Regions from separate parts of the Streptomyces sp. NPDC096046 genome, predicted to be linked through region 2. Evidence: riboswitches for the same ligand, from Rfam matches in the RefSeq annotation. Region 2 holds a riboswitch; each other region holds the start of a gene.
What was found. A riboswitch is a leader RNA that binds a small molecule or an ion and turns the genes downstream of it on or off. The one in region 2 is predicted to bind cyclic di-AMP.

Region 1 (7,761 bases), on a different contig from region 2:
GCCGCCCAGTGCCTCGAACAGCTGGGTGAGCCGGCGGCGGCGCTCGCCGAGTACCGGGCGGTGCTGCCGTACTACGAGAACCAGTACGTCGCCGCAGGCGGCCCCGAGCTCGCGCACGACGTCCGCCGTCGCATCGGTCATCTCCTGCTCGCCCTCGGTGACCGCGGCGCCGCCCACGACACCCTGGCCAGGCTGCTGCACGACGTGGAGCGCACCCACGGCCCCGGGCACCCACTCGGAGCGGAGATCCGCAGGACACTGCAGTGGCTGGGGCAGGTCCGCGGCTGACGACCGCCCCGGGGTTGGCGCGGCGGTGCCGGAAGTCCCGGTGAATCGTTGGTCGAATGGGTTGGCCAGAGCTTGGCCACTGCCTACCATCGATCATCGCAAGACCTTGTGCACCGTCGCACAATCTCCTCGGGAGGTTTCCTTGCACCGCCGCCGTCGCACCGCGCTCGTCCTCACCGCAGCGATCGCCGCCGCGGCACCCCTTCTCACCGCCTGCGGGAACGACGCGCATCCCGGCGCGGCGGCCCTGGTGGGTGGCCAGCGCATCACCGTCTCCCAGCTGGACGAGCGGGTCGGCGAGGTACGCGCGGCCCAGCGGGCGGCCGTGCAGAACGAGGCCCAGTACCAGCAGGCCATCGCCAGGACCGGCACCCTCACCCGCGACACCCTGCACACCATGGTCCTGGACCGGGTGCTGCACCGCGCCGCCGACGACGCCGGAGTCAGCGTCTCCCGCAAGGAGATCCAGCAGATGCGGTCCGGCCTGGAACAGCGGGCCGGCGGCGCCAAGGCGCTGGAGACGGCCTGGCTCCGGCAGTACGGCATCCCGCCGCAGCGCCTCGAAGAGAGCCTCCGCCTCCAGCTGGAGGCCCAGAAGCTCGCCGAGAAGCTCGGCACGACCGTCGACCGTCCCGAGTTCTGGAAGGCCCTCTCCGACGCCTCCAAGGACCTGAACATCGACCTCAACCCCCGCTACGGCACGTGGGACGTCCAGAAGAGCAGCCGCGCCGACGCCAAGACGCCGTGGGTCCGGGACGTCACGACGGCACCGACCCCGCAGGGTATGTAGGAGCAGGGGCGGAATGCGGGGCACCCGCTCCCGGGGCCCTGTGGACAACTTCGAGGACGGTCGGCGGCGTGGGATAGCTTCGAACCGTGAACGCCAACAGCCCCGAAGCCACCCCGGGCCCCGAGCGGACCGCTCCCGACGCGGCCGCCGCCCCGGGCCGCATCATCCTGCTCACCACCAGCCACCGCGTCGCCCCCGGCCTGCTCTCCTGGCCCGCATGGCAGGCGCTGCACGCGGCGGACCGGGTGCTGTGCGCGGACGGCGCACACCCGCAGCTGCCGTATCTGCGCGAGGCGGGGATCCCGGTCGACGAGGCGTCCCCCACCGCCCAGGAGCTGGTCGACGCCTGCTCCGGGGGGCGCACGGTGGTCGTGGTGGCGACGGGTGAGGGCGAACCGGTCCTGACGGACGGACTGGCCCGCCTCGCCGGTACCGGCCGTATCGCCATGCCCGAGCTGGAGCTGCTGCCCGCTTCCTACGACCTCCCGGGCGCCCGGCTCCTCGACCTCGTCCAGGTCATGGACCGCATCCGCGTCGAATGCCCGTGGTCTTCGCAGCAGACCCACAAGGGCCTGGCGAAGTACGGCATCGAGGAGGCGTACGAACTCGTCGAGGCGATCGAGGAAGGCGACCGCGACGAACTGCGCGAGGAGCTCGGTGACGTCCTCCTCCAGGTCGTCTTCCACGCCCGCATCGCCGAGGAGGGCCGCCCGGAGGACGGGGAGGAGGCCTTCTCCATCGACGACGTGGCCGGCGGCATCGTCGCCAAGCTGATCCACCGCCATCCGCATGTCTTCGGCGACGCGACGGCCACCACCCCCGAGGAGGTCAAGGAGCACTGGCTGCGCACCAAGGCGGTCGAGAAGCGGCGCACCTCGGTCACCGAGGGCATTCCCCTCGGCCAGCCCGGTCTGGCCCTCGCCGCCAAGCTGGCCTCCCGCGCCCGCACGGCGAACCTGCACATACCGCTCCCGCCCGTCGAGGGCATCGGCTACGAGCTCCTCGCCCTGGCCGTCCGCGCCGAGTCCGAGGGCGTGGACCCGGAGGCGGCCCTGAGGGCGGCGGCCCGCGCCTACCGCGACGCGATCAGACGGGCCGAGGGCGAGGGCTGAACGGAAGGTCCGCGCCGAGTCCGAGGGCTGAACGGAAGGTCCGTGCCGACTTCGAGGGTTGACGGGAGGTCCGTGCCGAGCCTGAGGGTTGAACGGAAGGTCCGTGCCGACTTCGAGGGTTGACGGGAGGTCCGTGCCGAGCCTGAGGGTTGAACGGAAGGTCCGTGCCGAGCCCGAGGGCTAACGGAAGGCCCGCTCCGAGTCCGAGGGCTGAACGGAAGGGGAGCGGGCAGCAGGGGAGGGGCGGGAAGCGGGGCGGGAAGCGGCGGGAAGCCGGATACGGTCGACGCGTGACCGACCAGCCCCAGCCCCGCACCCCCGCGACCGCGCCCGACCTCTTCACCTGGGAGTTCGCGAGCAACCCCTACCCCGCCTACGCCTGGCTCCGCGAGCACAGTCCCGTCCACAAGACGCGGCTTCCCAGCGGCGTGGAGGCCTGGCTGGTCACGCGGTACGCCGACGCCAAGCAGACGCTCGCCGACCACCGGCTCTCCAAGAACCCGGCGCATCACGACGAACCGGCGCACGCCAAGGGCAAGACCGGAATCCCCGGGGAGCGCAAGGCCGAGCTGATGACACATCTGCTGAACATCGATCCGCCGGACCACACCCGGCTGCGGCGACTGGTGTCCAAGGCGTTCACGCCCCGCCGGGTCGCCGAGTTCGCGCCACGGGTGCAGGAACTCACGGACACCCTCATCGACGGGTTCGCGCGGAAGGGGTCCGCCGACCTCATCCACGAGTTCGCCTTCCCGCTGCCCATCTACGCCATCTGCGACCTGCTCGGGGTCCCCCGCGAGGACCAGGACGACTTCCGCGACTGGGCGGGCATGATGATCCGGCACCAGGGCGGTCCCAGGGGCGGCGTGGCGCGGTCGGTGAAGAAGATGCGCGGCTACCTCGCCGACCTCATCCACCGCAAGCGGGAGGCGCTGCCCGCCGAGCCCGCCCCCGGCGAGGACCTCATCTCCGGTCTCATCCGCGCCTCCGACCACGGTGAGCACCTCACCGAGAACGAGGCGGCGGCCATGGCCTTCATCCTGCTGTTCGCCGGTTTCGAGACCACCGTGAACCTGATCGGCAACGGCACCTACGCCCTGCTCACCCACCCCGAACAGCGGGCGCGGCTCCAGGCGTCCCTCGCCGCCGGGGAAACGGCCCTCCTGGAGACCGCCGTCGAGGAACTCCTGCGCTTCGACGGACCCGTCGAACTCGCCACCTGGCGTTTCGCCACGCAGCCCCTCACCCTCGGCGGGCAGCACATCGCGCCCGGCGACCCGGTTCTCGTCGTCCTGGCCGCCGCGGACCGGGACCCGGAGCGGTTCGCCGATCCGGACGTGCTGGACCTCGCCCGCCGCGACAACCAGCACCTGGGGTACGGCCACGGCATCCACTACTGCCTCGGCGCCCCACTCGCCCGCCTGGAGGGCCAGACCGCGCTCGCCACCCTCCTCACCCGCCTCCCGGACCTCCGGCTCGCGGCGGATCCGGCCGAGCTGCGGTGGCGCGGCGGCCTCATCATGCGCGGGCTGCGCACCCTGCCGGTGGAGTTCGCGGCGGCCGGACGTGACGAAACATCAGAGCTGTGATCTTCACGTGATCTGCGCGGCATTAACTTGTGACAAGTGATCTCCTGCCGATACGTTCACCCATCAACGCGGCCGGGATGCCGGACGCGTCGGTCACCGCTGTCGTGTGAAAGGTCTCCGTATGCTCTCCGGGAACGGTCGGCACCGTCGCCCCCGCCAGGCTCCGGCTCTCCTCGTGGCGGCCGGAGTGACCGGCTCCGCCATCGCGATCCCACTCCTCGGGGCCTCCGGTGCCAGCGCGGCCGACGGCACGACCTGGGACCGGATCGCGGACTGCGAGACCGGCGGCGCGTGGAGCCAGAACAGCGGCAACGGCTACTACGGCGGCCTGCAGTTGTCCCAGGAGGACTGGGAGAACCACGGCGGCCTCGAGTACGCCGCGAGCGCCGACCTGGCCAGTCGCTCCCAGCAGATATCCGTGGCCGAGAGAATCCTCGCCGACCAGGGGGTCGGCGCGTGGCGTACCTGCGGACTGCTCTCCGGCCTCCAGCAGGACGAGGGGTCGGGAGCCTCCGACTCGTCCGAAGCATCCGGTGAGGTGGACTCGCCCGGTCTGCTCGACGGCTACGAGTCGTCCTCTTCCGCGGAGCCTTCCGCGAGCCCTTCGTCGTCGCCCGACGCGCAGTCGATCCAGAAGGACGAGACCTCCAAGTCGGGCAAGTCGTCTGATTCCGCCTCTCGGGAGCAGGGGCAGAAGCAGGATCGGAAGCCCGACGGCTCTCCCTCCGCCACCCCCGGCGGTGACGAGTCCGGCAACTCCCGCCGGGGCGGCGACTCTTCGGCCCCGACGGACACCGGCTCCGGCCGTCACCGCGGCCCCAGCGCCGAGGAGGACGCCGCCTCCGCGGGCGGCCGTGAGGGCGCGCCCTCGGGCCGCCACGCCTCGCCCGGTGACGCCTCCCGGGGCGCGTCCGAGGGCTCCTACATCGTCGGCGTGGGCGACAGTCTCTGGTCCATCGCCGACTCCCTTGACGTCGACGGCGGATGGAACTCCCTCGACGACGGGGGCGAGCAGGCCGTCGGTACCGACCCGAACCTCATCCTCCCCGGTCAGACGCTCACGACAGGGGTCGAAGCGGACGAGGGGTAGCCGTTCGGGCAGTGCGGAAACCACGGCCGAAGTCACCCCGAAAGCGGGTGAGTTCACGTCACGTTTCGCGTCGAATGTCCCGTTTGAGGCCCGTGAGAGATAGATCTCAGAAGCCCTGATCGTCTTTGAAATTCCGTGGATCGCGTGTCTACGGTCGTGATCGCTCGTCACCGCGAGCCCCGGCTGCCGCAACGCCGAATCCTGCCAGCGGCGGTACGGGAACAGTCGTCGCGTCAAGCGCCGTAGGCAGGAGCGGGGGACCCAAGGTAAGTGCCCGACCGGCCGGTTGTGCCGGAAGGGCTTGGGGTGAAGCCGTGTCCCGGGAGGGGCGCGGCCGGGCAACTCAACCGGCCCGAACCCGACAGCTCACCTCGCAGGCGTCGGTGAGGGGATCTCTCCATGCTGTTTTCCGGTAAGGGCACGCACCGCCGTCCGTCCAAGGCCACGCGCGCCATCGCCATCGCCGGTGTCACCGGTGCCGCCGTCGCCGCCCCGCTGATGGCGGCCGGCAACGCCTCCGCCGCCACCGCCTCCGAGTGGGACGCCGTCGCCCAGTGCGAGTCCGGCGGCAACTGGTCCATCAACACCGGCAACGGTTACTACGGCGGTCTGCAGTTCTCCGCCTCCACCTGGGCCGGCTACGGCGGCACGAAGTACGCCTCCACCGCCGACCAGGCCACCAAGGCCCAGCAGATCGAGATCGCCGAGAAGGTCCTCGCGGGCCAGGGCAAGGGTGCCTGGCCGGTCTGCGGCAAGGGCCTGTCGAGCGCCGGTTACACCGGCGGCGGCTCCTCCAGCGGCTCCACCAGCAACTCCGGCGGCTCCTCCAGCAACTCCGGCGGCTCCTCGCAGCAGAGCGGGCAGAGCACCGAGACCCGCCAGACCGAGCAGCAGCCGGCTTCCCGCTCCGACGAGCGCCCGGCCGCCAAGAAGACCGTCACCACGCCGACCGGCAAGAAGGTCAAGAAGGGCGACGGCGAGTACAAGGTCGTCAAGGGCGACACCCTCAGCTCGATCGCCGCGGACGAGAAGGTCAAGGGCGGCTGGGAGAAGCTGTTCCAGCTGAACAAGGACATCGTCGAGGACGCCGACCTCATCTACCCGGGCCAGCAGCTGCACCTGAAGTAAGCAGCGGCTTGCCGGACCCGCCCAGGGTCCTCGTGCTCCCCGCCCCGGTGCGTCGTCCCCCGTACGCGCCGGGGCGGGGGTTTTTCGGCAACGGGCTTTGTTCCGTTCGGAAACAATTTACTCTCGGTTCTGTCCATGGGGTGGGCGACCCGGTGGCCGATCGCCCGGAGCCGGTTAGGCTCATGTCGCGAGCCACCACGGCCCGCACCTCGCAGGGTCCACGCGACCCGCGTCACCGCGTCACATCCAAGAAGGAGATGCTCGTGCCGTCCATCGACGTCGTCGTAGCCCGGGAAATCCTGGACTCCCGAGGCAACCCCACGGTCGAGGTCGAGGTCGGCCTCGACGACGGCAGCACCGGTCGTGCCGCCGTCCCGTCCGGCGCCTCCACGGGCGCCTTCGAGGCCATCGAGCTCCGCGACGGCGACTCGAACCGCTACCTCGGCAAGGGTGTGGAGAAGGCCGTCCTGGCGGTCATCGAGCAGATCGGCCCGGAGCTGGTCGGCTACGACGCCACCGAGCAGCGTCTGATCGACCAGGCGATGTTCGACCTGGACGCCACCGACAACAAGGGCTCCCTCGGCGCCAACGCGATCCTCGGCGTCTCCCTCGCCGTCGCCCACGCCGCCTCCGAGGCCAGCGACCTGCCGCTGTTCCGCTACCTGGGCGGCCCCAACGCGCACCTGCTGCCGGTGCCGATGATGAACATCCTGAACGGCGGCTCGCACGCCGACTCCAACGTGGACATCCAGGAGTTCATGATCGCCCCGATCGGCGCGGAGTCCTTCTCCGAGGCCCTGCGCTGGGGCGCCGAGGTCTACCACACGCTGAAGAAGGTCCTGAAGAGCAAGGGCCTGGCCACCGGCCTCGGCGACGAGGGCGGCTTCGCCCCGAACCTCGGCTCCAACCGCGAGGCCCTTGACCTCATCCTCGAGGCGATCAAGGAAGCCGGTTACACCCCCGGCGAGCAGATCGCCCTCGCCCTCGACGTCGCCGCCTCCGAGTTCTACAAGGACGGCGTCTACACCTTCGAGGGCAAGGACCGCTCGGCGGCCGAGATGACCGAGTACTACGCGGAGCTCGTCGACGCCTACCCGCTGGTCTCCATCGAGGACCCGCTGTTCGAGGACGACTGGGAGGGCTGGAAGACCATCACCGACAAGCTCGGTGACAAGGTCCAGCTCGTCGGCGACGACCTGTTCGTCACCAACCCCGAGCGTCTCGCCCGCGGCATCGAGGAAGGCGCGGCCAACGCGCTCCTGGTCAAGGTCAACCAGATCGGTTCGCTGACCGAGACCCTGGACGCCGTCGAGCTGGCCCAGCGCAGCGGCTTCAAGTGCATGATGTCCCACCGCTCCGGCGAGACCGAGGACGTCACCATCGCCGACCTGGCCGTGGCCACCAACTGCGGCCAGATCAAGACCGGCGCCCCGGCCCGCTCCGAGCGCGTCGCCAAGTACAACCAGCTGCTGCGCATCGAGGAGATCCTCGACGACGCCGCGGTGTACGCCGGCCGCTCGGCGTTCCCCCGCTTCAAGGGCTGACCCGGCCCGTAAGGAGCAGCGTCGTACGTACGTCCCCGTACTCGGTCCCGTACCGTGTCCGGGGACGTACGCGCGTATGACGGTGGAGCGGGAGGCGGACAGATGGCCGTGAAGGACCGGGACCGGTTCTCCACCGCGACCAGGATCCGGCTGCTCGGAGAGCAGACGGCGGCCCGGGTCTACCGCTCCCAGACCAAGCGCCAGGCCCGCCGCTCACGGC
Region 2 (7,761 bases):
CCCAGTACGAGGGCTTGCACCCGGCACGCCGAGAGCACGCACCGGACGCCGCTCCTTGACGGGCAAACGTTGCCTGCCGCGGCACTAGAGAGCGCCGGACGCGCGACGAGAGGGGCACGCGCGCGTGCCCCTCGAAATCGCGACGAGATCTCCTAGGCCGGCCGCACCACGCTGTGGACGGCCGACTCGCCGTCGTAGTAGACCGACTCCTCGCGCACGTACGTGCCGGGCTTCGGGGCGTGGATCATCATGCCGTTGCCGATGTAGATCCCGACGTGGGTGACATCGTCGTAGAAGAAGACCAGGTCGCCGGGCCGGGCCTGGGAGAGCGGGACCGTGGTGCCGGCGTCGACCTGGCCGTAGGTGGTGCGCGGCAGGTCGACGCCCGCGGCCTTCCAGGCGGCCTGGGTGAGGCCGGAGCAGTCGTAGGAACCGGGGCCGACGGCGCCCCACACGTACGGCTTGCCGATCTGGGCGCGCGCGAAGGCGAGCGCCTTGTCCGCCTTGGTGGCGTACGAGGAGTCGGCCGGGGCCGTCGAGGTGGACGAGCCGGTGCCCGGCGACATCGACGACGAGCCGCTGTCCTGCTGCCGGGCGGCCTCTTCCTGTGCCTTCTGCTGCGCGGCCTGTTGCCGGGCCAGCTCGTCGGCCTTGCGGGCGGCCTCCTCCCGCCGCTCCCTCTCGATCGCCGCGAGCCGCGCCTTCTCCTCGGCGGTCAGCCTCGACATCAGCTCGCGCGCGTCCGCGAGCTTGCGCTGGACGGTGGCCTTGGCCGTCTTCAGATCGCCCTGCGACTCGGTGAGCGCCTCCAGGCTCTCGGTGGCCTCCTGACGCTTCTTCATCGTCTCGGACTGCTGCGTGATGTAGTCGTCGACCGCGTCCTTCTGACGGCCCGTCAGCCGGTCCATCAGCTGGGCCTGGTCGACGTAGTCCTGCGGGGTGTCCGCGAGCAGGAACGTCGCCGTGTCCGGGGCGGCGACACCGGCGCGGTACTGGGCGGAGGCGTAGGAACCGAGCTGCTCGCGCGCCTCGTTGAGCTTCTGTGTGCGCTGGGCCACGTCGTCCAGGAGGGTGTCGGCGCGCTTGCGCTGTTTCGCGGTCTTCTCCTTGGCCGCGTTGTACTTGTCGGTCGCCGACCCGGCCTGGCGGTACAGGTCGTCGACCTTCTTCTCGACTTCCTCCAGGCTGGGCTTGCCGTCGGCCTCGGGGGTGGCGTTGGCCGACTGGGACAGCAGGGCCACGGAGGTGAGGGCCGCCGTTGCGAGGGCGGGGGTCCGTATGCCTGCCACGCGCGTACCCGTAGGACGCGACTTGCGGTGCGACGCCAAGGGAGGCGACTCCTTCCACGTTCCGCCTACCGGGTTAGCTGTCGGGTTCGGGCGGATGGTTCGGAAGGGTTGCCCTACGGCCTTCTCCGCAAGGGAGTCGGGCCGATTCACCCCAGGTTCACGGTTGGGTCCCCGGCTCCGGCTGCCGCTGCGGCACACCGGACTCGGCGGTGGCCGCGCGGCCCGGCGACGTTCGCCGGTGGGGGTCATGCGGCCTGGTCGCACCGTAGCCAACTCGTGTGGCCCCTGTGAAGGTTGATGGGTGATATGCCCGATACATTTTCGTGACCTTCCTCATGGGCGTTGCGTACGGTGACTGATCGAGGGGGTTTGGTCACGAATCATCCGCAATTGGAGAGGGTGTAGCAGTGCGTGATCAGGTCGTCATGCAGGGCGATAACGCGCCGCCGGGAGCCCGGGCGTGCGGCGATGTTTCCAGGGCGGCGGCGGGCTGTCAGTGGGGCGCCCTAGACTCGGAGAGCGATGAGCAGCCTCTTTGACGACCACTTCCTGGCGAACCTCCAGGCCCAGCGGGGCCCCGCGGACGAGCCCCCGCCGCCGCCCGAGGACGATCACGTACCGGAGTCGATCCCGGACGATCTGTTCGGCGGGAAGTTCGACGTGCCCCCGGACCGGGACCCGTACTACCGGGACGGCGCCCCCCGCCCGGTGGTGGACACCGCCACCCTCCTGGAGGGGCTGAACGACAACCAGCGCGCCGCCGTCGTCCACTCCGGCTCCCCGCTGCTCATCGTGGCCGGTGCCGGCTCCGGCAAGACCCGCGTGCTCACGCACCGCATCGCCCACCTGCTCGCCGAGCGGGCCGTGCACCCGGGCCAGATCCTCGCGATCACCTTCACCAACAAGGCCGCCGGCGAGATGAAGGAGCGCGTCGAGCAGCTCGTCGGCCCGCGCGCCAACGCCATGTGGGTCATGACGTTCCACAGCGCGTGCGTGCGCATCCTGAGGCGGGAGAGCAAGAAGCTCGGCTTCACGTCGTCCTTCTCGATCTACGACGCCGCCGACTCCAAGCGTCTGATGGCCCTGGTCTGCCGCGACCTGGACCTGGACCCCAAGCGCTTCCCGCCGAAGTCCTTCAGCGCCAAGATCAGCAACCTGAAGAACGAGCTGATCGACGAGGAGGACTTCGCCGCCCAGGCCACCGACGGCTTCGAGAAGACCCTCGCCCAGGCCTACGCCATGTACCAGTCACGGCTGCGCGAGGCGAACGCCCTCGACTTCGACGACCTGATCATGACGACGGTCAATCTGCTGCGCGCCTTCCCGGACGTCGCCGAGCACTACCGCCGCCGCTTCCGCCACGTGCTGGTGGACGAGTACCAGGACACCAACCACGCCCAGTACACCCTGGTCCGCGAGCTGGTCGGCACCTCGGAGCACCCCGTCGACGTGCCCCCCGGCCCGGACGACGTGCCGCCGGCCGAGCTGTGCGTGGTGGGTGACGCCGACCAGTCGATCTACGCCTTCCGCGGCGCCACGATCCGCAACATCCTCCAGTTCGAGGAGGACTACCCGGACGCGACGACGATCCTGCTGGAGCAGAACTACCGCTCCACGCAGACGATCCTCAGCGCCGCCAACGCGGTCATCGAGCGCAACGAGTCCCGCCGCCCCAAGAACCTGTGGACCAACGCGGGTGCGGGCGCCACGATCACCGGTTACGTCGCCGACACCGAGCACGACGAGGCCCAGTTCGTCGCCGACGAGATAGACCGCCTCACGGACGCCGGTGAGGCCAAGGCCGGCGATGTCGCCGTCTTCTACCGCACCAACGCCCAGTCCCGTGTCTTCGAAGAGGTCTTCATCCGCGTCGGGCTGCCCTACAAGGTCGTCGGCGGTGTCCGCTTCTACGAGCGCAAGGAGGTCCGGGACGTCCTGGCCTACCTGCGCGTTCTGGCCAATCCCGAGGACTCGGTGCCGCTGCGCCGGATCCTCAACGTCCCCAAGCGGGGCATCGGCGACCGCGCCGAGGCGATGATCGACGCCCTGTCCCAGCGGGAAAAGATCAGCTTCCCGCAGGCGCTCAAGCGCGTCGACGAGGCGTACGGCATGGCCGCGCGCTCCACCAACGCCGTCAAGCGGTTCAACACGCTGATGGAGGACCTCCGCACCATCGTCGAGTCGGGCGCCGGACCGGCCACGGTGCTGGAGGCCGTCCTGGAGCGCACCGGATACCTCGCCGAGCTCCAGGCCTCCACCGACCCGCAGGACGAGACCCGGATCGAGAACCTCCAGGAACTCGCCGCCGTCGCCATGGAGTTCGAGCAGGAGCGCGGCGAGGAGGAGCGGAGCACCCTGTCCGACTTCCTCGAACAGGTCGCGCTGGTCGCCGACTCCGACCAGATCCCCGACGAGGAGGACGGCGACGGCGTCATCACCCTGATGACCCTGCACACCGCCAAGGGCCTGGAGTTCCCGGTCGTCTTCCTGACCGGCATGGAGGACGGCGTCTTCCCGCACATGCGCGCCCTCGGCCAGGCCAAGGAGCTGGAGGAGGAGCGGCGCCTCGCCTACGTCGGCATCACCCGTGCGCGCGAGCGGCTGTATCTGACACGATCCACCCTGCGCAGCGCCTGGGGCCAGCCCTCGTACAACCCGCCCTCCCGGTTCCTGGAGGAGATCCCCGCCCCGTACGTGGAGTGGAAGCGGACGGGTGCGACCGGACCGGCGGCCTCCGGGCCGGTCTCGGCGGTGGCGGCCTCGCTGTCCTCGTCCCGCTCCCGCTCGTCGGCCTCGGGCGCCTCCGGTTTCGCCACGCGACGCACCTCGGAGAAGCCGGTGGTGTCGCTCGCGGTCGGGGACCGGGTCACACACGACCAGTTCGGGCTCGGGACCGTCGTCGCGGTCAAGGGCACGGGAGGCAACGCCGAGGCGACGATCGACTTCGGGGACACCAAGCCGAAGCGGCTGCTGCTGCGGTACGCGCCGGTGGAGAAGCTGTAGCCCGGTGGGATGAGCCGGTGGGACCCCTGCTCGCCCGACGGGCGGGGGCTGCCGCGTTACGCCGGGTCGATGCCGTGGCTGCGCAGCCACGGGAGCGGGTCGATGGCCGAACCGCCGGCCGGGCGCACCTCGAAGTGCAGGTGCGGGCCGGTGGAGTTGCCGGAGTTGCCGGAGCGCGCGATCGGATCGCCCGCCTTCACGGTCGTACCCGAGGGGACCGTGTAGGTGGAGAGGTGGCAGTACCACGTCTCCGTGCCGTCCTTGGCGGTCACGATCATCATGTTGCCGTACGCGCTGTTCCACTGGGTGCGCACGGTGCCGTCCGTCGCGGCCATCACGGTCGTGCCGTACGAGACGGGGAAGTCGATGCCGGTGTGCAGCGACATCCAGTTGATGCCGGACTGGCCGTAGTAGGCGCTGAGTCCGTGCCGCGCGACCGGCAGGGCGAACTTGGGGCGCAGCCGCTCCTTGCGGGCCGCCTCCTCAGCCGCGCGCTTCTTCTCGGCCGCCTGCTGGGCCTTGAGGTCGATGCGCTCCTGCGTACGACTGGCCCGGTCGGCGAAGTCGTCGGCGCCGGCGGCGAGGCTCTGCAACTGGGTGTCCAGCTTGTTGTTGGCGGCGGCCGGCTTGACGGGCGGCGCGTCCGCCGCGGTCGTCCGCGCCTCGGCGGCACTGTCGTCGGCGAAGCCGCCGACGGAGGCGGCGGCGATCCCGGCGACACCCATCACACACGCCGAGGGCACCGCGATGGTCATCAGCGCCGAGCGCTTGGGGGGCGTACGGCGGCGGGAGCGCGACCCGGCGCGCGAGGCCGCCCGCGGGGACCGAGCGGGGTCGCCGTCCTCCTGGCCGTCCAGGAGCGGGTCGACGACGGGCAGTTCGCCGGTGGCGGCCGGTTCGTCGCCGTCCCCGTCGGGGTCGTGGTAGCCGTCCCCCTCGGAGTCGCGGTAGCCGTCCCCCTCGGAGTCGTCGTAGGCGACCTGCTCGAACGTCGCGGTCTCGTGCTGGTCGAAGGTTTCAGCGGAGTGCTCGTACGCCTCGGGGGAAGGTGCGGCGGCGCCGTCGGAGTTCCACTGCGTGGCGTCGTAGACACCCGTGTCGAAGGTCTGCGTGCCCCAGTCCCACTGCTGGGTGTGGTCGGCGCGGTTGCCGGACTGGTCGGGCTGGAGCCAGGCGCCGGCTTCCCACTGCCCGGTGGCGTCGGGGGACGGGGCCGGTGACGGGATGGCCGACATCGGCAGCTGCTCGCCCGTCCAGGACGTCGTGTCGTAGACGCCGGTGTCGTAGGCGGCGTGGTGCTGGGCCGCGTACGTGTCGTAGTGCACGTTCTCGTGCGTGCCGGTGGGCCATTGACCGGTGTCGTAGGTGCCCGTGTCATGGCCGCTGCCGGGCATGTCGCCGAAGAGGGGGTCCGTGGCGAAGCTCGTGGTGGCGTGTCCGGAGGCATCGAAACCGGCGCCGTGGGTACCGGAGGTGTCGAATCCGGTGGCGGCGCGGTCGCCGTACGTGGTGGAGTCGCCGTACTGGGCTTCCTCGGTGCCGTACGACGCGTAGTGCGCCGAGGCGGCGTCGGAAGCCGGAGCCGGGGTCATGGTCCCCGACGGGTGACGGTCGTTCACCAACTTCTCTTTCGCCTCGACAACAGGGGCTGCCAGAGCAGTGCGGCGACTGTACCCGGCGGTACGCGGGCACGACAATCTTCGACAGGTTTCACGCGCGTAGGAAACGGGCATTCGACCGTGTTTTGGCGGACCGCGGGCACGGGTTTGGTCCTGTGTTCGAAGTTTGTTCGATGTTGATCGGTGCTTCGCCGCGGTGTGGCCGCTGTATGACGAGTCTCAGGCGACCGTCAGGCCGCCGGTGTGTTCGGCGGCCGGTTCACCCGGGCGGGCCGTGTCGAGGACCTCCCGTATGCCGTTGGCGACGGCGGGGTGCACGGGCAGGGCGAGATGGCCGATGCCGGTCACGCGCACGTTCTCCGCCCTCAGGTCGGGATGGTCGATGCGGGCCGTCTCCACCGGGTCCATCACATGGTCCAGGTCGCTCCAGAAGCTGACGAAGTGCGTACGGCAGTCAGAGGCGGGCAGAGCGAGCTCATCGAGCACCGGTGAGCCGGGGCGCATCTGGCGCACGATGGGGTGCGCGTTCGCCACGGGCATCACCCGGGTTCCCGCGTGCGGCGTGCCGAGCGTGACAAGGGTCCGTACACGCGTGTCGCCGCCGAGGCGCTGCACGTAGTAACGCGCTATCAGACCGCCGAGGCTGTGCCCGACGACATCGACCTGCGGGGACCCGGTGCGCTCGCAGACCTCCTCGATGTGCTGGCCGAACAACTCGGCCGCGGCGCGTATGTCGCAGGTCAACGGCGAGTAGTTGAGGGACTCGATCCGCTGCCTGCCGTGCTGGGCGAGACTGCGGCGCAGCAGGACGAAGACCGAGCGGTTGTCGATGAAGCCGTGCAGCAGGACGACCGGGGGCTTGGCCCGCGTGGGCAGTTGGGCGGCGCCGTCCGTGGGCAGTGCCGGAACGGGGGTGCGTCGCTCCTGTGTGATGCCCGACGGGTAGAGGAGGAGATGCCCGGCCAGGATCGCGAGCTCCAGGGCGGTGGCCTTCAGCAGGGCCAGGGGCAGTCCCGCCATCCTGCTCGGCAGCAGGCGCTCGCAGAGCGGAAGAAAGGGCAGAGCAGCCCTGGTGACCTTCATGGCCGACCTCCTGTCGGCACGCTGGAGGACGGCTCTGCCCCCCGTGTGCCCTCGTGGGGAGCAGCCGCGAAGACGGCCGGCGATGACCGCGAGAGCTGCGGGGTTGGAGCGCGGCGTGTGGCGTGTGGGACGCCTGAGGTGCGACGGAGGTCCCCGATCGGTGGGGTGACGAGGTTCCCCGCTGGTGTGCCGTGTCTGCCCTGCGTGCTGTGCGTGCGGTGCTTGCCCTGCGTGCCTTCGCCGAAGCACCCGACCGCCGCTGTGTGTGGTGGACGGCGCGGCGGTACGGCAACCTCGATGCGGTTCCCCTTGCGCTTGTCCCACCATGTGATTTCCCCCTCGCCGCGCACCGCGAAACTGCCGGTTGCGGGATGCTGGAGATAACGTTCGTTCACTTGCCCGGACGGTTCGGGGTGAGGTGTCCGTGCGGTGCGGCGTGTGCGGCTTGCCCGATGTGTGCGGTACTTGTCGGTACGGATGGATGTAGTCGCTTCATGGAGGCAGTGATGGGTGTGGCAGCCGGTCCGATCCGCGTGGTGGTGGCCAAGCCGGGGCTCGACGGCCACGATCGCGGGGCCAAGGTGATCGCGCGGGCCCTGCGCGACGCCGGTATGGAGGTCATCTACACCGGGCTCCACCAGACTCCCGAGCAGATCGTCGACACGGCGCTTCAGGAGGATGCCGACGCGATCGGGCTGTCCATCCTCTCCGGGGCGCACAACACGCTCTTCGCGGCGGTGATCGACCTGCTGAAGGAGCGGGACGCG
Region 3 (7,761 bases), on a different contig from region 2:
GCTCGGCGCTGCGGTCCGGCGACCGCGAACTGCCGGGCGACGCCTGGCTGTCGGCGGACGCGGACGTACTGGTGCCGGCCGCCGTGTCGTACGCCATCGATGCCGGCAACCAGGGGCGCATCACGGCCCGCTGGGTCGTGGAGGCGGCCAACATGCCCGTGCGGCCGGAGGCGGAGCTCCCGCTGGCCGCGCGCGGGGTGACCGTGCTGCCGGACGTCGTGGTCAACTCGGGGACGAACGCCTGGTGGTGGTGGACGCTGTTCGGGGACATCGGCGCCGACGCTGAGAAGGCCTTCGCGTACACCCGGCGGTCGATGCGGGACCTGGTCGAGCGGATGCTGGCCCGCGCCCGGGCCGACGGGACGACACCGCGGGCCGCGGCCCACGCGATCGCGGCGGACCGGCTACCGGTGATCGCGGAGCGATTCGGCTGGTACCGGTGAGGGCATCGTCGTCCATCGGCGACCGCCGTCGCGGGCCAGGGCCGGACAGGCGATCGTCGTCCTCTCGGCGACCGCCGTCGCGGGCCAGGGCCGGACAGGCCGAAACGCCCCGTCGAGGCACCGCACGCGCGTGGGTAGGGTGACCGGGTGACCAGAGTCCGGTTGAGTGTGGCTCAGCGGCGTGGGGATCTGCTGCGGGCCGCCATCGAGCAGATCGAGGCGAGGGGTGTGGCGGCGGTCAGGATCGCCGACGTGGCCTCCGCGCTCGGCGTGAGCAACGCGCTGGTCCTCTATCACTTCTCCACGAAGGAGCAGTTGGTCGCCGCCGCGTTCCGGCACGCGGCGGAGGGCGATCTCGCGCATCTGCGCAAGCTGCTCGGCCGCCGTTGGCCGGCGCTGCGCCGGTTGCGGTCGGCCGTACGGTGGTACGCCCCGACCGGGAAGGCCAAGGGCTGGCGCCTGTGGATCGAGGGCTGGGCGGCGGCACTGCGCGACCCGGTGCTGCGGGAAGTGGCCCAGGACCTCGACCGGCAGTGGAAGGCCGCCCTCGCCGAGGTCATCGCGGAGGGTGTGGCCGCCGGCGAGTTCCGCTGCCCGGACCCGCAGGGCACGGCCCTGCGTCTCACCGCCCTCCTCGACGGCCTCGCCGTGCAGTTGACGTCCTACGCCGGCGCGGTACCGCGAGCACGGGCTCAGGAGTGGGTGGAGGAGGCACTGGCCCGCGAGTTGGGGCTGGTGGAGGGCGAGCGGCTGATGCCGTCGTAGCCGGTGCTTCTGCGCGTGGGGGCCGCGCCGGTGTTCCACCCGGCACGGCCCGCACGCGCCGTGAACCGCTCCTGGGCCACCGTTGCGATCCGCATCCTGTCGTCCGGCGACAGCGCCCCCTTGGCCGTCGGCACGGCCCTCACGCGCAGTGAACCGCTCTCACGCCACCGTTGCGATCCGCATCCTGATGTCGTCCGGCGACAGCGCCCCCTTGGCCGTCACATGGTCGCCCGACGACTCTCCGCGCAATCGGCGCCCGATCCACGGCACCAGGAAATCGCGCGCCCAGGCGACGTTGTCCCGCCGCACGTCGAGAACGCCGCGCGGGGGCAGCGGAGGCCACGCCTGCTCGGGGTCGGCCGGCACGTCGAGGCCGAGCACCTGGCCCGCGCGGAGCGCCACGCGCGTGTGCCCCTCGGGGGACAGGTGCAGCCGGTCGGCGTCCCAGGCCCTGCGGTCCTGGACACTGCGCAGGGACCACAGGTCGAGCACCGGGCAGCCGTACCGGTCTGCGATGGCCCGGACGTGCCCGTTGTAGGTGGCGATCTTGCCGCGCAGGTGCCTGAGCACGGGCACGCCACGGGTGTCGAATCCGGTCGTCACCATGACCGTGCCGGATACCGCGGTGAGCTGGACCAGGGCCCGCTCGAAGCGCTCGGCGACCTCGTCGGGGTCGGTGCCGGGCCGGATGATGTCGTTGCCCCCGGCGCAGAACGAGACGAGGTCCGGGGCCATGGCGACGGCCCGCGGAACCTGGTCGGCCACGATCTGGTCGAGGAGCTTTCCGCGTACGGCGAGATTGGTGTACTGGAAGTCGCCCTCGGGCCTGCGGTCGGCGAGCAGGACGGCGAACCGGTCGGCCCAGCCGACGAACGCCCCGTCGGGGCCGGGATCACCCACGCCCTCGGTGAAGCTGTCCCCCACCGCTACGTACGACCCGATCACTACTCTGCTGTCACTCTTCGAATCGTCTGCCACAGCAGTCCATGATTCACCTTCGAATGTGACCTACGCGACCGTAGGAAGGGATTGACTGGCGGTGAGATAAGCCACTTTCCAAGGGTTCGTCAACTTCGGAATACACCGCTCGTCAGGGATGTTTCCGAGTGAACCGCCAGACCCGGAATCCGCTGATCCGAAAATGGCTCCAGACGGTCCGGAAGGCGAAATGCCCGCTCGTGTACGGCTGCGGGTCGAGGTGACCGAAGACGAGTCGCCCGTTGTTCCACCACTGGACCGTGGAGCCGTCGGAGACGATGCGGACCCGGTTCGGCTCGTTGGGCACCAGCAGCGGCTCGGCGTAGTCGAGGAGCAGGGGGCGGACACCGGGCTGACCGACGTAACGGCGCAGCCTGGTCGTGGTGTTGTGGTTGGCGCCGTAGCCCGCGTAGTACGCCGTGAGGTGGTCGTACTCGTCGAAGGCCCCGGCGCGCGGTGTGGCGAGGAGATCCTCCGGGGAGCGGACGTCGGTCGCGTTCCAGAAGTTGTTCAGGTCCGAGACCCGGTCGTTCACCCCGCCCGCGGAGACCGGGGTCGCGGTGTATTCGAGAAGGTACGGCCCTTCGAGCCGCTGCCTGAACCACACGGTAGCGCCGCTCGGTACGTCGATCTCCAGGATGCCGCGGGAGGCGGTGACGGTACCGCCGCCCTGGAGTTCGGTCGCCCACTGCCCGAGGCCGTGACAGAAATCGTCGCGGGCGACGAGGCGGCGATGACGGGAGGCGGCGTGCGCGCCGCCCGTCGGGGAGACGACCGCCAGGGCGGCTCCGGCGGACAGGGCTGCGAACGTTCTGCGGGTGGTCGGCACGGGACACAGCTCCTTCAGAAAGCGCTTGCACTCTCGACGTGATCACTGTGTCCCAACTGCCGCCCGCTGTCGATCCCTTGAGGCGATCGACACGGACAGGCCGAAGGCCGGACCCGGGATCGGGGTCCGGCCTTCGGTCGCGTGTCAGGCAGGTGGTCGTGCGGTCGGTCAGCCGACGGAGACGCCGTGCGAGCGCAGGAAGGCGACCGGGTCCACGTCCGAGCCGTAGTCCGGCGTGGTGCGGATCTCGAAGTGCAGGTGCGGTCCGGTCACGTTGCCGGTGGCGCCCGACAGGCCGATCTGCTGCCCGGCGGTCACGGTCTGGCCGGCCGAGACGGAGAGCTGGGACAGGTGGGCGTACTGGGCGTAGTAGCCGTCGGCGAGCTTGATGACGACCTGGTTGCCGTAGGCGCCGCCCCAGCCGGCGGAGACGACGGTGCCCGCGCCGACGGCCTTGAGGGAGGTGCCGGTCGGGACGACGAAGTCGACACCGGTGTGGTAACCGCTGGACCACATGCTGCCGGACATGCGGTACGGGGTACCGACGGTGGCACCGGCCACCGGGAGGCTGTAGCCACTGGAGTTGCTCTGGGCGGCGGGCCCGGCGGCGGGCTTGGCGGCGGCCGGCTTCGCGGCGGTCTCCGCCTTCGGGGCCGACTCGGCGGCGGACGGCTTGGCGGCCGAGGGCTTCGCGGCCGAGGCCTTCGGCGCGGACGGGGCCGAGGCCTTGGGCGCGCTCGCGGCCTTCTTGCCGATCGACAGCTTCAGGCCCGGGTGGATCAGCGACGGGTCGGAGCCGACGGCGTCACGGTTGTCCGCGTAGAGCTTCTTCCAGCCGCCGCTGACGTGCTGGTCGTCGGCGATCTTCGCGAGGTAGTCGCCGGCCTTCACGGTGTACGTGTGGGCGCCGGTGGCCTTGCCGGCGGCCTTCTCGCCGGCGGCCGGAGCCGACTGGACGGCCTTGTCCGGAGCCGACTGCGGGGTGGCGGCGTGGGCGCCGGTGGCCCCCATGAGCGGCAGGGCGAGAGCGGCCCCGCCCGTTCCGGCGACGGCGATGGAGCGGGTGAAACGCTGGGTCTTGGGGCGGCGGTGCTTACCCTTCGCGGGCATGACGAATTCCTCTCCGTCGCCTGCGAGGTGAGCTGTCGGGTGCGGGCTGGAGATGCCCGGTCGCGCCGAGGCGCGACTTAACCCCAAGCCGTTCCGGGAACCGGAACAGGCGTCTTACCTGTGGGTCCCCCGCTCCTGCCGTACGTCGGGTCAGTGTGTGGGGCTCCGGGCGGCGGCAGGATTAGGCGTCCGTCCGGATGGGTGTGGAACGTAAGCGACCAAGACGCAATGGGACAAGCTTGCGGTTGCCCGCGACGGTGTTTTCCTCGACGCGCCGACACACATGCCGTCACCGAGCGTGGATGACCGATCTTCCGCTTTTCTCAATGACCCTTGCCGCCATGGAAATTACGTGAACATGGCAGCAACGCATCGTCACGAATATGACGATGGTCACGCACCCCGACCTCATCCCCCTTACGATCGGGGCACGTTACCCCATAGCAGCCGAAACTCCCTATTCGGGCAGAACGACTACTTGCGCCTAAGACGGACGACAGTGGCGTCGAAATCTCCGCTCAGGCCGACCCGCAATCCGTGGTGCAGCAGCACGGCCCCTCGATGAACTTCGCCCGTTTCGAGGCATTCGTACGCCGCTGTCGGGTCAAGGCCGCGCAGCCGCAGCGTCGGCACGGGCTCGCCGTAGTGCTGCGCCTGGAGCCAGGCGAGGACGACGGTCTCCGCGCCGAGGACATACTGCACGGCGCTCAGGCCGCCCTCCGGGGGCCGCAGCCGGTACAGGTCGCCGCGCTGCACCACGGGCCGGATCTCCTTGTACAGCCCCACCCACCGCTCCGCCTCGGCGAGCTCTTCCGGCGTCCACCGCGTGAGGTCGCCGCCGACCCCGAGCACCCCGGCCATGGCGCTGACGAATCGGAACCGCAGGGAACTGGCCCGGTGGTTGAGCATGGCGTTCGGACTGTCGGTGACCCAGGCGGCCATGACCCGGGCCGGGTGGAGCTGGCTGAAGCCGTGCTGGATGGCGAGCCGGTCGAGGGGGTCGGTGTTGTCGGAGGTCCACACCTGGTCCGTACGGCTCAGCACCCCGAGGTCGATCCGGCCGCCGCCGCCCGAGCAGGACTCGAAGGCCACACCCGGGTGGGCGGCCCGCAGCCGGTCCAGCAGGGCGTACAGGCCGCGCACGTGGTCGACCCACAGTCGCTGCGGGTAGGGGTCGTCCGGCCACCCGGCGTCGGTGAAGCAGCGGTTGAAGTCCCACTTCACGTAGTCGACCGGCGCGCCGGAGAGGAGCCCGTCGAGCTGCTCCCACAGGTACTCCCGGACGTCCTCCCGAGCCAGGTTGAGGACGAGCTGATTGCGGAACTCCGTCCTCTTTCGTCCTGGTTGGTACTGCACCCAGTCCGGGTGCGCCCGGTACAGGTCGCTGTCCGGGTTGACCATCTCGGGCTCGACCCAGATGCCGAACCGCATGCCGAGGCCGTGCACGTGGTCGGCGAGCGGCTTCAGCCCGCCCGGGAAGCGGTCGGGATTGGGGGTCCAGTCGCCCAGCCCGGCCCGGTCGCTGGTGCGCGCCCCGAACCAGCCGTCGTCGACCACGAACAGCTCGACGCCCAGGGCGGCGGCCCGCTCGGCGAGCGCCCGCTGCTGCTCCTCGGAGATGTCGAACTCGGTGGCCTCCCAGGAGTTGAACAGCACCGGCCGGTCCTGCTCGGCGTCCGGGATCACATACGCCCGCTGATAGGCGTGCCAGGCGCGGCTCGCCCCGCCGAAACCGCCGTCGCTCCAGAGCCCGGCGAAGACAGGGGTCGTGTACGACTCCCCGGTGCCGAGCATCAGCAGGCCGGAGTCGTCGTAGCCGGCCCCGCCGGTGATCTGCACGCGGGCGTCGGGGAGCCGGGCCACGGCGATGCGCCAGGAGCCGGACCAGCCGAGGGCGCAGCCGTAGACCTCGCCGTGCTCCTCGGTGGCGTCGGTGTCGAGGGCGACCCAGGGCAGGTGCTGGTGGGAGGTGTGGCCGCGGCGGCTGCCGATGACCTTCTCCCCGTGGGTGAGGCCGGAGCGCGTCAGCCGGGACTCGGCACCCCAGCGGCCGTGCAGCTGCGACAGTCGCCAGGCGTCCCGGTCGGGCAGGGTCCAGGTCGCGGAGTCGGCGCGCAGCAGCTCGACGGCCGGTCCCCGGTTGTCGACGGTCACCCAGCGCTCGACGACGTCCGCCCCGGAGCGCACCCGGTAGTGCAGCGTGACGGCCAGGTCGCCGTCGCGGAACCGGAGCCGCAGTTCGTCGTCCTCCGTGTCGTGCCCCTCGAAGACCCACTCGGTGCCGCGCCGCTCGGCCGTGCGCATTGACAGGGCGGGGCGGACGAAACGGGGGCCGCCCTCGACCGGGTACTCCTCGCGTCCGTCGAGCGGGGACTCGAAGGGCCAGTAGTCCGGAAGCGGCCGCACGGCGAGGGCCTCGGCGTCGGCGAGGCCGATCCGGGGACCCCAGTGCAGGTGCAGCAGCTCGTCCCGGTCGGTGACATGGACGGCGTAGCTGCTGGCCGGCCCGGAGAGCACCCATGTACGACCGTCTTCGGAGATCTCCAGCATCATGCCCTCACAGATTCGAACAAGCCCGATCAGTGCCGACCAGGCGGCAACATCATCGAGTGCGGTGGGGCCTGCGGGCAACGCCTGTGGACAACTCATTGCCCCAGGCAGGCATGTCGTATCGTCGAGTGACGCCCGCCGACGAGCCGCGCCGGCGGCGCCGAAGGGGAGGAGCCCTCGTGACACAGCAGGTCCCGTCGACCGAGCCCGAGCTGGCCGGAGTGCGCAACTTCCGCGATGTGGGCGGACTTCCGACCGTGGACGGCCGACGGGTGCGGCACGGGGTGCTGTTCCGCAGTGGCCATCTCGCCCACGCGACCGGGGAGGACGCCGCTTTCCTGACCACCCTGGGCCTGCACACGATCTTCGACTTCCGCAACGCGGCCGACCAGAAGCTCGAGGGGCCGGACGTCGAGCTGCCCGGCGTGCGCAATGTGAACCTGCCGTTGAGCGACCCGGCCGACGGCGCCGAGTTCTGGAAGATGGTCCGCGACGGCGACCTGGACCAGCTGCGCGCGATCCTCGCGGACGGCAAGGGCGCGGACCGGATGATCGCCTCGTACCGCATGATCGTCAAGGAGCGCACGGGCGAGCACTCCCGGGTGCTGCACGCGCTCGCGCAGGACAGCGTTCCCGCGCTGATGCACTGCGCGGCGGGCAAGGACCGCGCGGGTCTGTCCGTCGCCGTGACACTGCTCGCGGTGGGCGTGCAGCGCGAGGCGATCGTCGAGGACTACCTGAAGTCGAACGCCAAGCACCGCCGTTACAAGGTGCACCGCAGCAGCTCCGTCGCCTCGGCCTACTCCCCCGAGGTCATGGAGCTGCTCAGCCCCCTCTTCGACGCGCGCGCCGAGTACTTGGAGACGGCCTTCGACACCATCGAGGAGACCTGGGGCGGGGTCGACGCCTATCTGGAGCAGGGGCTGCGGCTCAGCCCGGAGACCCGGGAGCGGCTGCGCGAGCGGCTCCTCGACTGAGTCGCCGCCCGGGGACGGGCTACTTCGCCCCGACCTCGAACAGCAGGTACACGAACGCGGCGAAGATGTGGCCGGCGATGAGGTAGACGAACAGCCTCACCCACAGGGC

Region 1: another riboswitch for cyclic di-AMP. It lies ahead of ABTX62_RS19260 (transglycosylase family protein); the one in region 2 lies ahead of ABTX62_RS35195 (C40 family peptidase).
Region 3: another riboswitch for cyclic di-AMP. It lies ahead of ABTX62_RS22605 (M23 family metallopeptidase); the one in region 2 lies ahead of ABTX62_RS35195 (C40 family peptidase).

The regions. Positions count from the first base shown of each region.
Region 1 is NZ_JBEOSZ010000020.1:65,552-73,312, reverse strand. It holds gene ABTX62_RS19285 (serine/threonine-protein kinase) at 1-288, shown strand, start outside; gene ABTX62_RS19280 (SurA N-terminal domain-containing protein) at 431-1,078, shown strand; gene ABTX62_RS19275 (nucleoside triphosphate pyrophosphohydrolase) at 1,165-2,190, shown strand; gene ABTX62_RS19270 (cytochrome P450 family protein) at 2,481-3,779, shown strand; gene ABTX62_RS19265 (transglycosylase family protein) at 3,901-4,869, shown strand; cyclic di-AMP (ydaO/yuaA leader) riboswitch at 5,098-5,264, shown strand; gene ABTX62_RS19260 (transglycosylase family protein) at 5,269-5,997, shown strand; gene eno (phosphopyruvate hydratase) at 6,261-7,541, shown strand; gene ABTX62_RS19250 (FtsB family cell division protein) at 7,644-7,761, shown strand, end outside.
Region 2 is NZ_JBEOSZ010000070.1:6-7,766, forward strand. It holds gene ABTX62_RS35195 (C40 family peptidase) at 153-1,328, opposite strand; cyclic di-AMP (ydaO/yuaA leader) riboswitch at 1,337-1,508, opposite strand; gene pcrA (DNA helicase PcrA) at 1,812-4,292, shown strand; gene ABTX62_RS35205 (M23 family metallopeptidase) at 4,349-5,911, opposite strand; gene ABTX62_RS35210 (esterase/lipase family protein) at 6,131-6,994, opposite strand; gene icmB (coenzyme B12-dependent isobutyryl CoA mutase small subunit) at 7,501-7,761, shown strand, end outside.
Region 3 is NZ_JBEOSZ010000026.1:38,337-46,097, forward strand. It holds gene ABTX62_RS22585 (Glu/Leu/Phe/Val dehydrogenase dimerization domain-containing protein) at 1-443, shown strand, start outside; gene ABTX62_RS22590 (TetR/AcrR family transcriptional regulator) at 591-1,208, shown strand; gene ABTX62_RS22595 (SGNH/GDSL hydrolase family protein) at 1,368-2,153, opposite strand; gene ABTX62_RS22600 (DUF6250 domain-containing protein) at 2,299-3,015, opposite strand; gene ABTX62_RS22605 (M23 family metallopeptidase) at 3,184-4,125, opposite strand; cyclic di-AMP (ydaO/yuaA leader) riboswitch at 4,130-4,284, opposite strand; gene ABTX62_RS22610 (alpha-galactosidase) at 4,600-6,675, opposite strand; gene ABTX62_RS22615 (tyrosine-protein phosphatase) at 6,855-7,652, shown strand; gene ABTX62_RS22620 (DUF6126 family protein) at 7,672-7,761, opposite strand, start outside.